One region of the Bacillus altitudinis genome, then DNA from elsewhere that is predicted to be linked to it. Evidence: a T-box and tRNA genes for the amino acid it is inferred to sense, from the RefSeq annotation. Region 1 holds a T-box; the other holds one or more tRNA genes.
The links. A T-box is a leader RNA that pairs with one kind of tRNA and senses whether it is charged. The one in region 1 lies ahead of alaS (alanine--tRNA ligase), so its partner is inferred to be a tRNA-Ala.

Region 1 (7,687 bases):
CGATATCAATATCAAACCCTTCAATATCCCCGCTACTAGGATTTTTTAGACCAAATAAACGAGTATCGTTTTTCACACCGAAAACGATTTTTTTGTCTTTCTTAATGGCTTCTAATGAGCTACCTTGTTTTGCATCGGTTGAGCCTTTCTCGGCAGAGCCGCAGGCAGCGAGAGCGATCATACAGCAAGTCATCAACAGTAATAGGCCAAAGCGTTTCATTTTTTTCATCAAATTCATTCCCCCTAGTGATTTAAAATACGGCTTAAAAAGAGCTGAGCGCGTTTCTCGCGCGGTTTTTCATAAAAGGCAGCTGGTGTTGATTCTTCAAGAATTCTTCCTTCATCAATAAACACAATGCGGTCTGCGACTTCACGGGCAAACCCCATCTCGTGCGTGACAACGACCATTGTCATTCCTTCCCTTGCCAGCTGTTTCATCACATCTAGCACCTCACCGATCATCTCTGGATCAAGAGCTGATGTTGGTTCATCGAAAAGCATGACCTCAGGTTTCATTGCAAGTCCCCTTGCGATTGCCACACGCTGCTGCTGTCCTCCTGAGAGTCTAGAAGGGTAGGTGTCTGCTTTTTCAGGAATGCCAACTTTATTTAAATAAAATTCAGCTGTTTCCTTTGCTTCTTCTTTGCTCACTTTTTTAACCTTCATCGGCGCAAGCATAATGTTTTCAAGCACCGTCTTATGCGGATAAAGATGGAAGTGCTGAAACACCATCCCGATATTTTGCCTGATGAGATTGATGTTGGTTTTCGGATGCTGAACAGACACTTGATTGACAAGGACTTTTCCTTCATCAATGCTTTCAAGACGATTGATACACCTGAGGATCGTGCTTTTTCCAGACCCTGAAGGACCGATGATCACAACAACCTCACCTTTTTGAATATGTAGGTTAATGTCCTTAAGTACATGGAACTGGCCGTAATGCTTGTTGACTTCTTCGAATGTGATCATGAAGAACCTCCTCTTCTAATGATTGAGCTAAAGCGGATTCTAGCATAAATGAGGTGAAAATAAGAAAATAATGGAATATTTTCTAACGAGATTTTTACAGCAAACAGTGACTTTGGATGGAGCCGTATGTTTCATGTGTATTCATTTTTAACAAAGTTAGGACAAATTTTATTTACATGGATAATTGCAGAAGTTGGTTAAACAATAAGAAGAGAGGTGAAAAAGGTGAAGAAACGTCCGATCGAGTTTCTAATATATGCTGCAGGTGTACTGCTTGTCCTTGCGTCTTTACTCATTTTGGTTCAGCTCGACGAGCTATGGATGCCTATTTTTTTATTGCTCAAAGCGGTTTTGATCCCGCTTCTTATCGCTATTTTTATTTCTTATCTTCTTTATCCAATTGTTGAAAGACTACATAAGCGAGGTTTGCCAAGGACGGTCAGTCTTTTATTAATATATGTGCTGTTTTTTGGCGGCATTGGTTTGGCTGTGTATAAAGGGGCACCGGTTTTAATCGCTCAGTTAAATGAATTGTCGGAGCAAATTCCCATGCTTGCCGAAACGTATAATGGTGCTTTATCACATGTTCATCGTCATACAAGCCACTGGCCTGATGGACTACATGAACGGCTGGATCGTTTTATTGTCCAATCTGAGACGTATGCCGCAAATGGGGCAGAGCGGATGATTCTAAGCTGTAAAGTATTGCTTGATTACGCCTTAGTTGCTGCACTTATTCCTTTTCTTGTCTTTTATATGGTGAAAGATATGAACACGATGAAGCGGGCAGCATGGTATTTAACCCCGCCAAGCTTTCGAAAAAGGGGACATGCCTTTGTGAAAGCAGTGGATGACTCACTTGGGGATTATATTAGAGGGCAATTGCTTGTCTGTTCTTTAATTGGAGGTGCTGCTGCCATTGTTCTTTGGCTGTTTCATATTCCATATCCGCTTGTACTAGGTATGTTAATCGGTGCAACGAATGTCATTCCGTATTTTGGCCCGATTATTGGAGCGATCCCAGCTGTCTTTATCGCTTTTACCATCTCAGTGAAGTCAGTGATCATTGTGCTAATTACAGTAGCCGTGCTTCAATTTTTAGAAAGCAATGTACTGAGTCCGATCATTGTCGGGAGAAGCCTGCATATGCATCCTGTCGTGATCATGCTGGTGTTACTCGCTGGAGGGGAGCTGTTTGGCTTGATTGGAATGATTTTAGCCGTACCGTCCGCAGCCATTATGAGGGTCATTATTGTGCAATATATTCACATGAGACGAAGCGTTCATTGACAAGACGAGCCGAGTTGTCTATAATAATTTCGATTCATACATATTGAATTCAATGACGGACCCGAGTACGTTAAAAAGCTGTTGCAGAGAGAGGCTTTGTTTGCTGAGAAAAGCCTTATCAGACCTTTAACGGAAGCTAGTCCCGAGTGCAGATAAACACTGCCGCTCTCTTCCGGCGTTATCGGATGTGAAGGTGATAGACGCATATGTCTATAATCAGGGTGGTACCGCGAGAGCATCTCGTCCCTGTGTAAGTAGTTTTTTGCTTGCATAGGGCGGGATGTTTTTTCGTTTGTGTGAAGATTGAGAATAAAAAGGGAGGATTTATGATGAAAACTTTAACTTCAGCTCAAGTACGTCAAATGTTTTTAGATTTTTTTAAAGAAAAAGGACATGCTGTCGAACCGAGTGCGTCCCTCGTACCGCATGACGATCCAACACTTTTATGGATTAACAGCGGGGTGGCAACATTAAAGAAATACTTCGATGGCCGCGTCGTGCCTGAGAATCCACGTATTTGCAACGCACAAAAATCAATTCGTACAAATGACATTGAAAATGTAGGGAAAACAGCACGCCATCATACGTTTTTTGAAATGCTGGGCAACTTCTCTATTGGAGACTATTTCAAAGAAGAGGCAATCGAATGGGCTTGGGAATTCCTCACAAGTGACGAGTGGATTGGCTTTGATCCGAATCTGTTATCTGTAACGGTACATCCAGAGGATGAAGAAGCATATGTTCTTTGGAGAGATAAAATGGGTGTCCCTGAGGAACGAATTATTCGTCTAGAGGGCAACTTCTGGGATATTGGCGAGGGGCCAAGTGGTCCGAATACAGAAATTTTCTATGATCGCGGCGAAGCATATGGCAACGACATGAACGACCCTGAATTATATCCAGGCGGAGAAAATGAACGTTATCTAGAAGTATGGAATCTTGTTTTTTCTGAATTTAACCATAATCCAGATGGTACATATACACCGCTTCCGAAGAAAAACATTGATACAGGAATGGGTCTTGAGCGTATGGTCTCTGTGATTCAAAACGTACCGACGAACTTTGATACAGACCTGTTCATGCCGATTATTCGTGCAGTAGAAACGATTTCTGGAGAAAGCTATGGGGAGTCAAAAGAAAAAGACACAGCATTTAAAGTCATTGCTGACCATATTCGTACTGTTGCCTTTGCCGTCAGTGATGGAGCGCTTCCTTCTAATGAAGGCCGAGGTTATGTGTTAAGACGTTTGCTGCGCCGTGCTGTGCGTTATGCAAAAACGATCCATATCCACCGTCCATTCATGTATGATCTAGTTCCAGTTGTTGCGGAGATCATGAAGGATTTCTATCCAGATGTTCAAGCAAAAGAAGAATTTATTGCAAAAGTGATCAAAAATGAAGAAGAGCGTTTCCATGAGACACTGAATGAAGGGTTAGCCATTTTATCAGAAGTGATCAAAAAAGAACGAGACAATGGCAGCTCACAAATTTCCGGTAAAGATGTGTTTAAGCTTTATGACACATATGGATTCCCGGTCGAACTCACAGAAGAATATGCTGAAGATGAGAACATGACAGTCGATCGTGAAGGCTTCCAGCTAGAAATGGAGAAGCAGCGTGAACGTGCAAGAAATGCCAGACAAGATGTGGGCAGTATGCAGGTTCAAGGCGGGGCTTTAGGCGATATAAAAGCAGAAAGTACGTTTGTTGGCTACGAAAATTTAACTGCAGATGCTCGTATTATCGAATTGCTTCAAAACGGTGAAATTGTCACAGAAGCACACGAAGGGGAAACGGTGCAAATTTTATTAGATGAAACACCTTTCTATGCGGAAAGCGGCGGACAAGTGGCGGATAAAGGAACGTTAAAAAGTGCCGAAGCGATCATTGATATCAAAGATGTGAAAAAGGCGCCAAACGGCCAGCATGTCCACGAAGGAGTCGTCGTAAGTGGTACGGTTCAAAAAGGCATTGAAGTCACTGCAGAAGTCGAATCAGCGCTTCGAAAAGGCATTGTGAAAAATCACACAGCGACACATCTTTTGCACCAAGCGCTAAAAGATGTATTGGGCAGCCACGTTAACCAAGCGGGTTCACTTGTGAATGAAAACAGACTTCGCTTTGACTTTTCTCACTTTGGACAAGTAACAAAAGAAGAATTGTCACAAATTGAAAAAATCGTCAACGAAAAGATTTGGGAAGGCATTTCGGTTGCCATTGACCTGAAACCAATTGCTGAAGCAAAAGAAATGGGCGCAATGGCGCTGTTTGGCGAGAAGTATGGCGATATTGTCCGTGTTGTGCAAGTGGGTGATTACAGCATCGAGTTATGCGGAGGCTGTCACGTTCAAAACACTGCGGAGATCGGATTGTTTAAAATTGCATCTGAATCGGGTATTGGTGCTGGAACACGCCGTATTGAGGCTGTAACAGGTAAAGGTGCTTATGAAGAATTAAATGATCAGCTTGCGATTTTAGAAAAGGCAGCTAATGAACTGAAATCAAATACAAAAGATGTACCAAAACGCATCGCTTCCTTGCAGGCTGATTTAAAAGAAGTTCAAAGAGAAAACGAATCACTTCTTGCGAAATTAAGTCAAGCAGAAGCTGGCTCTATTTTGGAAAAAGTTATCGAAGTTGGCGGAGTGAACGTGTTAACTGAAAAAGTAAACGCCAAAGACATGAACCATTTAAGAACGATGGTTGATGAATTAAAAGCGAAATTAGGTTCAGCTGTCATCGTACTTGGTGCCGTTCAAAATGGAAAAGTCAACATTTCAGCCGGTGTGACAAAAGATGTCATTGAAAAAGGTCTTCATGCAGGAAAACTTGTGAAGCAGGCAGCTGAAATTTGCGGCGGAGGCGGAGGCGGACGCCCAGATATGGCACAAGCAGGCGGGAAACAGCCAGAAAAGCTTGAAGAAGCACTGGCAACTGTCGAAGAATCTGTCAAATCCGTTTTATAATCAGTCAATGTAGTGTAGAATAATGGTATTAGATGAGCGGTTAGAAAAAAGCTTGCTAGTAGAATGTTGGAAGAGAGGTGCAAGAAGCAGTGAGTTCATTTGATAAGACAATGAAGTTTAACTTCTCTGATGATTCAGCTGAAACCAATGTGAATGAAGTGCTCATAACAGTTTATGACGCACTCCAAGAAAAAGGATACAACCCGATCAATCAAATTGTCGGATACTTGCTGTCAGGCGACCCTGCTTATATTCCAAGACATCAGGATGCACGCAACCTAATTCGTAAACTAGAACGAGACGAATTAATTGAGGAATTGGTTAAATCGTACTTAGAGACACATAAAGAGGCGTAAAACATGAGAATTTTAGGCTTAGATTTAGGCACGAAAACCCTTGGTGTGGCAATCAGTGATGAAATGGGATGGACAGCTCAAGGGATTGAAACCATTAAAATTGATGAAGCAGGCGGAGACTTTGGTCTCAGCCGCCTGTCTGAGATCGTCTCGCAATATGGAACGGATAAAATTGTCCTTGGTTTTCCAAAAAATATGAACGGTACGGTCGGTCCAAGAGGCGAGGCCAGCCAATCATTTGCGAAAGTGTTAGAAAACACGTACAATGTTCCTGTTGTGCTTTGGGACGAGCGTCTGTCAACGATGGCAGCAGAAAAAATGCTCATCTCTGCAGATGTGAGCAGACAAAAGCGTAAAAAAGTCATTGATAAAATGGCGGCTGTTATGATCCTTCAAGGGTATTTAGACAGCTTAAATTAAAATGAGGTGAATCAAATGGAACACGGAGAAAAGCAAATTACAATCGTTGATGATAATGGAAATGAGCAGCTTTGCGAAGTACTATTTACTTTTGAAAGCGACCATTTTAACAAATCATATGTTCTTTACTACCCAATTTCTGAACAAGATAACGAAGAAATTGAAATTCATGCATCAAGCTTCACACCAAACGAAGACGGTGAAGATGGCGAATTAGAGCCAATTGAAACGGATGAAGAGTGGGACATGATTGAAGAAACGTTAAATACGTTCTTAGATCAAGAAGACGAAGAAGAATAGAACGAATAAAAGGCCTGTGAACATGATCTCTGTGATCTTTCTTCACAGGTCTTTTTTTACATTCTATATGTAAACTATTATTGAAATTTAGTTGACATATATCGCTCGACCTTTTACGCTATTTTTAATAATGAATCGAGTGAGGGGTATGAAAATTGAAAATTCACGATATGATGCAAATGGCATTAATGACAGCAGTTATTGGGATGTTAGGATTAATTCCGCCTATTTTTCTTGCGTTTACACCTGTACCAATCACCTTACAAACCGCAGGTCTTTTGCTTGCTGGAGGGCTGTTAAAACCAAAGCAAGCGCTGATTAGTTTACTTCTGTTTCTTCTAATAGTGGCAGCAGGCGCACCTCTTTTATCTGGAGGAAGAGGCGGAATAGGGGTCTTTTTTGGGCCAAGCGGTGGTTTTTTACTTGCTTATCCAGTGGCTGCCTTTATGATCAGCCTGTGGCTTAACCGGCTGAAGAAAGTGACGGCCTTACGACTATTTTTGATCTATGCGGTATGCAGTATCGGGATATTATATATAGGCGGAATTCCCTTTCAAGCCATGATGATGCATATAAAGATCACGCAAGCAGCTCTGTTCAGCGTCATTTATTTACCGGGTGATCTGATCAAAGCAGGGATATGTGCTGTCTTCACGGTGAAAATCATTCAAGCGATGTCATATCGAAAAAGGGACTTACATAGAGGGAGGCGAGCAGTTTGATGAGAATAACGGAAAGCTATGCGGCTCATGCAAAAGTGAAGCCAGATCAGATGGCGATCATAGATGAAAAAGAGCAGATCACTTATGAAGAATGGCATGAGCGTGTGCAGTCAACTGCACAATGGTTAAAAGAAACGCCTCATCAGCAAAAAAGAGTCGCTTTTTTAGTATCAAATGGTGTTCCGTTTCTTCAACTATTTGCTGGCGCAGCTTCTGCAGGATGGACAGCGGTGCCTCTTGATCCGCGGTGGAGTGACAAGGAATGCGCGGAAAAGCTCTTATTAAGCGACGCGGACCTTGTCATTGTGGAAGATCGATATATCAAAAGGATTGAAAAGTACAAGCTGGACATGCCAGTGCTCTCTTTATCTGAATGGAAAGAAAGAATCAGCCTCAGCATAAACGTTCAATCGAACAAAGGTGAACCGGAGGAAGATCCTGCTTTTTATATGGGATTTACTTCAGGATCAACGGGATCGCCAAAAGCCTTTATAAGACGCCAGCAGTCATGGATCGAGAGCTTTCAAATGACAACATCCGTCTTTGGGATCACACATCAAGATCATGTACTGATTTTGGGCACACTTTTATCCTCTCATTTTTTATACGGCGCGATCAGCACACTTTATTTCGGGGGCACCGTGACATTGTTAGAAAAATT
Region 2 (7,687 bases), 1.4 Mb from region 1:
GGCGATGGACAACAGGTTGATATTCCTGTACCACCTCCTCACCATTTGAGCAATGGGGGGACGCAGGAGGATAGGGTAAGCGCGGTATTGGATATCCGCGTCCAAGCAGTTAGGCTGGGAAATAGGCAAATCCGTTTCCCGTGAAGGCTGAGCTGTGATGGCGAGCGAAATTTAGTAGCGAAGTTCCTGATTCCACACTGCCAAGAAAAGCCTCTAGCGAGGTGAGAGGTGCCCGTACCGCAAACCGACACAGGTAGGCGAGGAGAGAATCCTAAGGTGATCGAGAGAACTCTCGTTAAGGAACTCGGCAAAATGACCCCGTAACTTCGGGAGAAGGGGTGCTTCTTAGGGTGTTAAAGCCCCGAGAAGCCGCAGTGAATAGGCCCAGGCGACTGTTTAGCAAAAACACAGGTCTCTGCGAAGCCGTAAGGCGAAGTATAGGGGCTGACGCCTGCCCGGTGCTGGAAGGTTAAGAGGAGCGCTTAGCGTAAGCGAAGGTGCGAATTGAAGCCCCAGTAAACGGCGGCCGTAACTATAACGGTCCTAAGGTAGCGAAATTCCTTGTCGGGTAAGTTCCGACCCGCACGAAAGGCGCAACGATCTGGGCACTGTCTCAACGAGAGACTCGGTGAAATTATAGTACCTGTGAAGATGCAGGTTACCCGCGACAGGACGGAAAGACCCCGTGGAGCTTTACTGCAGCCTGATATTGAATGTTGGTACAGCTTGTACAGGATAGGTAGGAGCCTTGGAAACCGGAGCGCTAGCTTCGGTGGAGGCATCGGTGGGATACTACCCTGGCTGTATTGACCTTCTAACCCGCTGCCCTTATCGGGCAGGGAGACAGTGTCAGGTGGGCAGTTTGACTGGGGCGGTCGCCTCCTAAAATGTAACGGAGGCGCCCAAAGGTTCCCTCAGAATGGTTGGAAATCATTCGCAGAGTGTAAAGGCACAAGGGAGCTTGACTGCGAGACCTACAAGTCGAGCAGGGACGAAAGTCGGGCTTAGTGATCCGGTGGTTCCGCATGGAAGGGCCATCGCTCAACGGATAAAAGCTACCCCGGGGATAACAGGCTTATCTCCCCCAAGAGTCCACATCGACGGGGAGGTTTGGCACCTCGATGTCGGCTCATCGCATCCTGGGGCTGTAGTCGGTCCCAAGGGTTGGGCTGTTCGCCCATTAAAGCGGTACGCGAGCTGGGTTCAGAACGTCGTGAGACAGTTCGGTCCCTATCCGTCGCGGGCGCAGGAAATTTGAGAGGAGCTGTCCTTAGTACGAGAGGACCGGGATGGACGCACCGCTGGTGTACCAGTTGTTCTGCCAAGGGCATCGCTGGGTAGCTATGTGCGGACGGGATAAGTGCTGAAAGCATCTAAGCATGAAGCCCCCCTCAAGATGAGATTTCCCATTCCGCAAGGAAGTAAGATCCCTGAAAGATGATCAGGTTGATAGGTCTGAGGTGGAAGCGTGGTGACACGTGGAGCTGACAGATACTAATAGATCGAGGACTTAACCTATATTCTAATGTGAAAAATGAACATTGTTATCTAGTTTTGAGAGAACATTCTCTCCATCAGGTTTGGTGGCGATAGCGAAGAGGTCACACCCGTTCCCATACCGAACACGGAAGTTAAGCTCTTCAGCGCCGATGGTAGTTGGGGGTTTCCCCCTGTGAGAGTAGGACGCCGCCAAGCTTTTCAAAGGATCAGTTCCAGTCGGAACTGGTCTTTTTTGTGTTTCAATAAATGATATATCTATTTATATTGAAAATAGTGGTCTTTCACTACATTCTCAATAACTCATTCATTTCATCCCCTTCACTGGAATTCTAGACATTCTATAATATTCTTATCATCTAATCTCGTCGCTCGCTCATCTTGCTAAGAGTCAACATCGAACGAGTAAACATGTCTAAGAAGGATCTTCTCCTCTGGCAACCATATGTAGCGAACTGCGCTTGCTGCTAGATCATTGAAACCTACATAAGAGAGCAAAGGGCATCTTGGTTTGCTAATGAGAGAGGGGAGGAAGATTTGAGTTAAGCACCACAATGTTTGATGAGGCAAGGGAACATTGAGACGAATTTTTGGAAAATGACCAGGATCAATTTAATATAAAGCAAATTTACAAAATGGTTTCTCGGAAAAATAAAATAATAAAAAAATTCGTTTCTATATGCACGTTATCTGAGGATTTAAGGAATAAAACAAACATTTTTCAGCTTTAAAAGAGCTGTTTTTACATTGAAAAAGCGCTATTAATCCCCTTTTTAACAAAAAAACATAAAAAAATGAAAAAAAGACTTTTAAAATGAAGAGACAAGTGGTAAACTTCTTTAGGTGCCTTAACGAAAAGATGTGAAAAAATAGCTTTAAAATAAATTCAAAAATTATTTTAAAAAAGTCTTTACAAACAATATCTTATCGTTATATAATACTATTTGTCAGATCGAGAGACATTCGAAACGACATAATATGGAGGATTAGCTCAGCTGGGAGAGCATCTGCCTTACAAGCAGAGGGTCGGCGGTTCGAGCCCGTCATCCTCCACCATATTTATTCTTACATAATGTTAGGATAGATAAAGCCGGTGTAGCTCAACTGGTAGAGCAACTGACTTGTAATCAGTAGGTTGGGGGTTCAAGTCCTCTTGCCGGCACCACTTTCATATGGTAAGATAGACAAGTCGCTTTAAAAGCGAGCCATTAGCTCAGTTGGTAGAGCATCTGACTTTTAATCAGAGGGTCGAAGGTTCGAGTCCTTCATGGCTCACCATTTTCATGCGGGTGTGGCGGAATTGGCAGACGCGCTAGACTTAGGATCTAGTGTCTTTATGACGTGGGGGTTCAAGTCCCTTCACCCGCATTGCCAAACAACATAAAGAAATCCTGTAATGCGGAAGTAGTTCAGTGGTAGAACACCACCTTGCCAAGGTGGGGGTCGCGGGTTCGAATCCCGTCTTCCGCTTATACCATCCACGCCGGGGTGGTGGAATTGGCAGACACACAGGACTTAAAATCCTGCGGTAGGTGACTACCGTGCCGGTTCAAGTCCGGCCCTCGGCATTATAAAATAAGCGCCCGTAGCTCAATTGGATAGAGCGTTTGACTACGGATCAAAAGGTTAGGGGTTCGACTCCTCTCGGGCGCGCCATTAAGATCGGGAAGTAGCTCAGCTTGGTAGAGCACTTGGTTTGGGACCAAGGGGTCGCAGGTTCGAATCCTGTCTTCCCGACCATCTTTTATGGGGCCTTAGCTCAGCTGGGAGAGCGCCTGCCTTGCACGCAGGAGGTCAGCGGTTCGATCCCGCTAGGCTCCACCAATATGATCTTTGAAAACTAAACAAGACAAAACGTACCTGTTAATTCGAGTTTTTATAAAAAAATCCTATGATACTTCATAGGTAGTCAGTCAAACGCTGACGAAAAACAAAACTTCGGTTTTGTACTTTTTCGGAGAGTTTGATCCTGGCTCAGGACGAACGCTGGCGGCGTGCCTAATACATGCAAGTCGAGCGGACAGAAGGGAGCTTGCTCCCAGATGTTAGCGGCGGACGGGTGAGTAACACGTGGGTAACCTGCCTGTAAGACTGGGATAACTCCGGGAAACCGGAGCTAATACCGGATAGTTCCTTGAACCGCATGGTTCAAGGATGAAAGACGGTTTCGGCTGTCACTTACAGATGGACCCGCGGCGCATTAGCTAGTTGGTGAGGTAACGGCTCACCAAGGCGACGATGCGTAGCCGACCTGAGAGGGTGATCGGCCACACTGGGACTGAGACACGGCCCAGACTCCTACGGGAGGCAGCAGTAGGGAATCTTCCGCAATGGACGAAAGTCTGACGGAGCAACGCCGCGTGAGTGATGAAGGTTTTCGGATCGTAAAGCTCTGTTGTTAGGGAAGAACAAGTGCAAGAGTAACTGCTTGCACCTTGACGGTACCTAACCAGAAAGCCACGGCTAACTACGTGCCAGCAGCCGCGGTAATACGTAGGTGGCAAGCGTTGTCCGGAATTATTGGGCGTAAAGGGCTCGCAGGCGGTTTCTTAAGTCTGATGTGAAAGCCCCCGGCTCAACCGGGGAGGGTCATTGGAAACTGGGAAACTTGAGTGCAGAAGAGGAGAGTGGAATTCCACGTGTAGCGGTGAAATGCGTAGAGATGTGGAGGAACACCAGTGGCGAAGGCGACTCTCTGGTCTGTAACTGACGCTGAGGAGCGAAAGCGTGGGGAGCGAACAGGATTAGATACCCTGGTAGTCCACGCCGTAAACGATGAGTGCTAAGTGTTAGGGGGTTTCCGCCCCTTAGTGCTGCAGCTAACGCATTAAGCACTCCGCCTGGGGAGTACGGTCGCAAGACTGAAACTCAAAGGAATTGACGGGGGCCCGCACAAGCGGTGGAGCATGTGGTTTAATTCGAAGCAACGCGAAGAACCTTACCAGGTCTTGACATCCTCTGACAACCCTAGAGATAGGGCTTTCCCTTCGGGGACAGAGTGACAGGTGGTGCATGGTTGTCGTCAGCTCGTGTCGTGAGATGTTGGGTTAAGTCCCGCAACGAGCGCAACCCTTGATCTTAGTTGCCAGCATTTAGTTGGGCACTCTAAGGTGACTGCCGGTGACAAACCGGAGGAAGGTGGGGATGACGTCAAATCATCATGCCCCTTATGACCTGGGCTACACACGTGCTACAATGGACAGAACAAAGGGCTGCGAGACCGCAAGGTTTAGCCAATCCCACAAATCTGTTCTCAGTTCGGATCGCAGTCTGCAACTCGACTGCGTGAAGCTGGAATCGCTAGTAATCGCGGATCAGCATGCCGCGGTGAATACGTTCCCGGGCCTTGTACACACCGCCCGTCACACCACGAGAGTTTGTAACACCCGAAGTCGGTGAGGTAACCTTTATGGAGCCAGCCGCCGAAGGTGGGACAGATGATTGGGGTGAAGTCGTAACAAGGTAGCCGTATCGGAAGGTGCGGCTGGATCACCTCCTTTCTAAGGATATATGGAGCAGCGTGCGTTTTCGTCTTGTTTAGTTTTGAAGGATCATTCCTTCAAACATGTCTCTAGCGAGACAGGATTGTTCTTTGAAAACTAGATAACAATAAGTAATACATTCACATTGAATGCAATGCAAAGTTCATCACACATAGTGATTCTTTCTAAAGTAAGAAATGGTTAAGTTAGAAAGGGCGCACGGTGGATGCCTTGGCACTAGGAGCCGATGAAGGACGGGACGAACACCGATATGCTTCGGGGAGCTGTAAGCAAGCTTTGATCCGGAGATTTCCGAATGGGGAAACCCACTGCTCGTAATGGAGTAGTATCCATACTTGAATACATAGAGTATGAGAAGGCATACCCGGGGAACTGAAACATCTAAGTACCCGGAGGAAGAGAAAGCAAATGCGATTCCCTGAGTAGCGGCGAGCGAAACGGGAACAGCCCAAACCAAGAGGCTTGCCTCTTGGGGTTGTAGGACACTCTATACGGAGTTACAAAGGAACGATATAAGCGAAGAGGTCTGGAAAGGCCCGCCAAAGAAGGTAACAGCCCTGTAACTGAAATGTTGTTCTCTCCAGAGTGGATCCTGAGTACGGCGGAACACGTGAAATTCCGTCGGAATCCGGGAGGACCATCTCCCAAGGCTAAATACTCCCTAGTGACCGATAGTGAACCAGTACCGTGAGGGAAAGGTGAAAAGCACCCCGGAAGGGGAGTGAAATAGATCCTGAAACCGTGTGCCTACAAGTAGTCAGAGCCCGTTAACGGGTGATGGCGTGCCTTTTGTAGAATGAACCGGCGAGTTACGATCCCGTGCAAGGTTAAGCAGAAGATGCGGAGCCGCAGCGAAAGCGAGTCTGAATAGGGCGCATGAGTACGTGGTCGTAGACCCGAAACCAGGTGATCTACCCATGTCCAGGGTGAAGTTCAGGTAACACTGAATGGAGGCCCGAACCCACGCACGTTGAAAAGTGCGGGGATGAGGTGTGGGTAGGGGTGAAATGCCAATCGAACCTGGAGATAGCTGGTTCTCTCCGAAATAGCTTTAGGGCTAGCCTCAAGGTAAGAGTCTCGGAGGTAGAGCACTGATTGGACTAGGGGCCCCTACCGGGTTACCGAATTCAGTCAAACTCCGAATGCCGATGACTTATCCTTGGGAGTCAGACTGCGAGTGATAAGATCCGTAGTCGAAAGGGAAACAGCCCAGACCGCCAGCTAAGGTCCCAAAGTATACGTTAAGTGGAAAAGGATGTGGAGTTGCTTAGACAACCAGGATGTTGGCTTAGAAGCAGCCACCATTTAAAGAGTGCGTAATAGCTCACTGGTCGAGTGACTCTGCGCCGAAAATGTACCGGGGCTAAACGTATCACCGAAGCTGCGGACTGTTCTTACGAACAGTGGTAGGAGAGCGTTCTAAGTGCAGTGAAGTCAGACCGGAAGGACTGGTGGAGCGCTTAGAAGTGAGAATGCCGGTATGAGTAGCGAAAGACGGGTGAGAATCCCGTCCACCGAATGCCTAAGGTTTCCTGAGGAAGGCTCGTCCGCTCAGGGTTAGTCGGGACCTAAGCCGAGGCCGAAAGGCGTAGGCGATGGACAACAGGTTGATATTCCTGTACCACCTCCTCACCATTTGAGCAATGGGGGGACGCAGGAGGATAGGGTAAGCGCGGTATTGGATATCCGCGTCCAAGCAGTTAGGCTGGGAAATAGGCAAATCCGTTTCCCGTGAAGGCTGAGCTGTGATGGCGAGCGAAATTTAGTAGCGAAGTTCCTGATTCCACACTGCCAAGAAAAGCCTCTAGCGAGGTGAGAGGTGCCCGTACCGCAAACCGACACAGGTAGGCGAGGAGAGAATCCTAAGGTGATCGAGAGAACTCTCGTTAAGGAACTCGGCAAAATGACCCCGTAACTTCGGGAGAAGGGGTGCTTCTTAGGGTGTTAAAGCCCCGAGAAGCCGCAGTGAATAGGCCCAGGCGACTGTTTAGCAAAAACACAGGTCTCTGCGAAGCCGTAAGGCGAAGTATAGGGGCTGACGCCTGCCCGGTGCTGGAAGGTTAAGAGGAGCGCTTAGCGTAAGCGAAGGTGCGAATTGAAGCCCCAGTAAACGGCGGCCGTAACTATAACGGTCCTAAGGTAGCGAAATTCCTTGTCGGGTAAGTTCCGACCCGCACGAAAGGCGCAACGATCTGGGCACTGTCTCAACGAGAGACTCGGTGAAATTATAGTACCTGTGAAGATGCAGGTTACCCGCGACAGGACGGAAAGACCCCGTGGAGCTTTACTGCAGCCTGATATTGAATGTTGGTACAGCTTGTACAGGATAGGTAGGAGCCTTGGAAACCGGAGCGCTAGCTTCGGTGGAGGCATCGGTGGGATACTACCCTGGCTGTATTGACCTTCTAACCCGCTGCCCTTATCGGGCAGGGAGACAGTGTCAGGTGGGCAGTTTGACTGGGGCGGTCGCCTCCTAAAATGTAACGGAGGCGCCCAAAGGTTCCCTCAGAATGGTTGGAAATCATTCGCAGAGTGTAAAGGCACAAGGGAGCTTGACTGCGAGACCTACAAGTCGAGCAGGGACGAAAGTCGGGCTTAGTGATCCGGTGGTTCCGCATGGAAGGGCCATCGCTCAACGGATAAAAGCTACCCCGGGGATAACAGGCTTATCTCCCCCAAGAGTCCAC

Region 2: it has a tRNA-Ala gene. The T-box ahead of alaS (alanine--tRNA ligase) is inferred to sense a tRNA for this amino acid. The anticodon was not compared.

What each region holds. Positions count from the first base shown of each region.
Region 1 covers NZ_CP009108.1:3,322,220-3,329,906, reverse strand. The annotation lists gene ID12_RS16850 (transporter substrate-binding domain-containing protein) at 1-229, opposite strand, end outside; gene ID12_RS16845 (amino acid ABC transporter ATP-binding protein) at 244-972, opposite strand; gene ID12_RS16840 (AI-2E family transporter) at 1,198-2,262, shown strand; T-box leader at 2,306-2,513, shown strand; gene alaS (alanine--tRNA ligase) at 2,592-5,228, shown strand; gene ID12_RS16830 (IreB family regulatory phosphoprotein) at 5,318-5,584, shown strand; gene ruvX (Holliday junction resolvase RuvX) at 5,588-6,004, shown strand; gene ID12_RS16820 (DUF1292 domain-containing protein) at 6,020-6,304, shown strand; gene ID12_RS16815 (biotin transporter BioY) at 6,460-7,026, shown strand; gene ID12_RS16810 (acyl-CoA synthetase) at 7,026-7,687, shown strand, end outside.
Region 2 covers NZ_CP009108.1:1,061,694-1,069,380, forward strand. The annotation lists rRNA gene ID12_RS05330 (23S ribosomal RNA) at 1-1,518, shown strand, start outside; rRNA gene rrf (5S ribosomal RNA) at 1,580-1,695, shown strand; tRNA gene ID12_RS05340 (tRNA-Val) at 2,478-2,553, shown strand; tRNA gene ID12_RS05345 (tRNA-Thr) at 2,587-2,662, shown strand; tRNA gene ID12_RS05350 (tRNA-Lys) at 2,700-2,775, shown strand; tRNA gene ID12_RS05355 (tRNA-Leu) at 2,783-2,865, shown strand; tRNA gene ID12_RS05360 (tRNA-Gly) at 2,896-2,967, shown strand; tRNA gene ID12_RS05365 (tRNA-Leu) at 2,980-3,065, shown strand; tRNA gene ID12_RS05370 (tRNA-Arg) at 3,077-3,153, shown strand; tRNA gene ID12_RS05375 (tRNA-Pro) at 3,161-3,237, shown strand; tRNA gene ID12_RS05380 (tRNA-Ala) at 3,246-3,321, shown strand; rRNA gene ID12_RS05385 (16S ribosomal RNA) at 3,449-4,997, shown strand; rRNA gene ID12_RS05390 (23S ribosomal RNA) at 5,179-7,687, shown strand, end outside.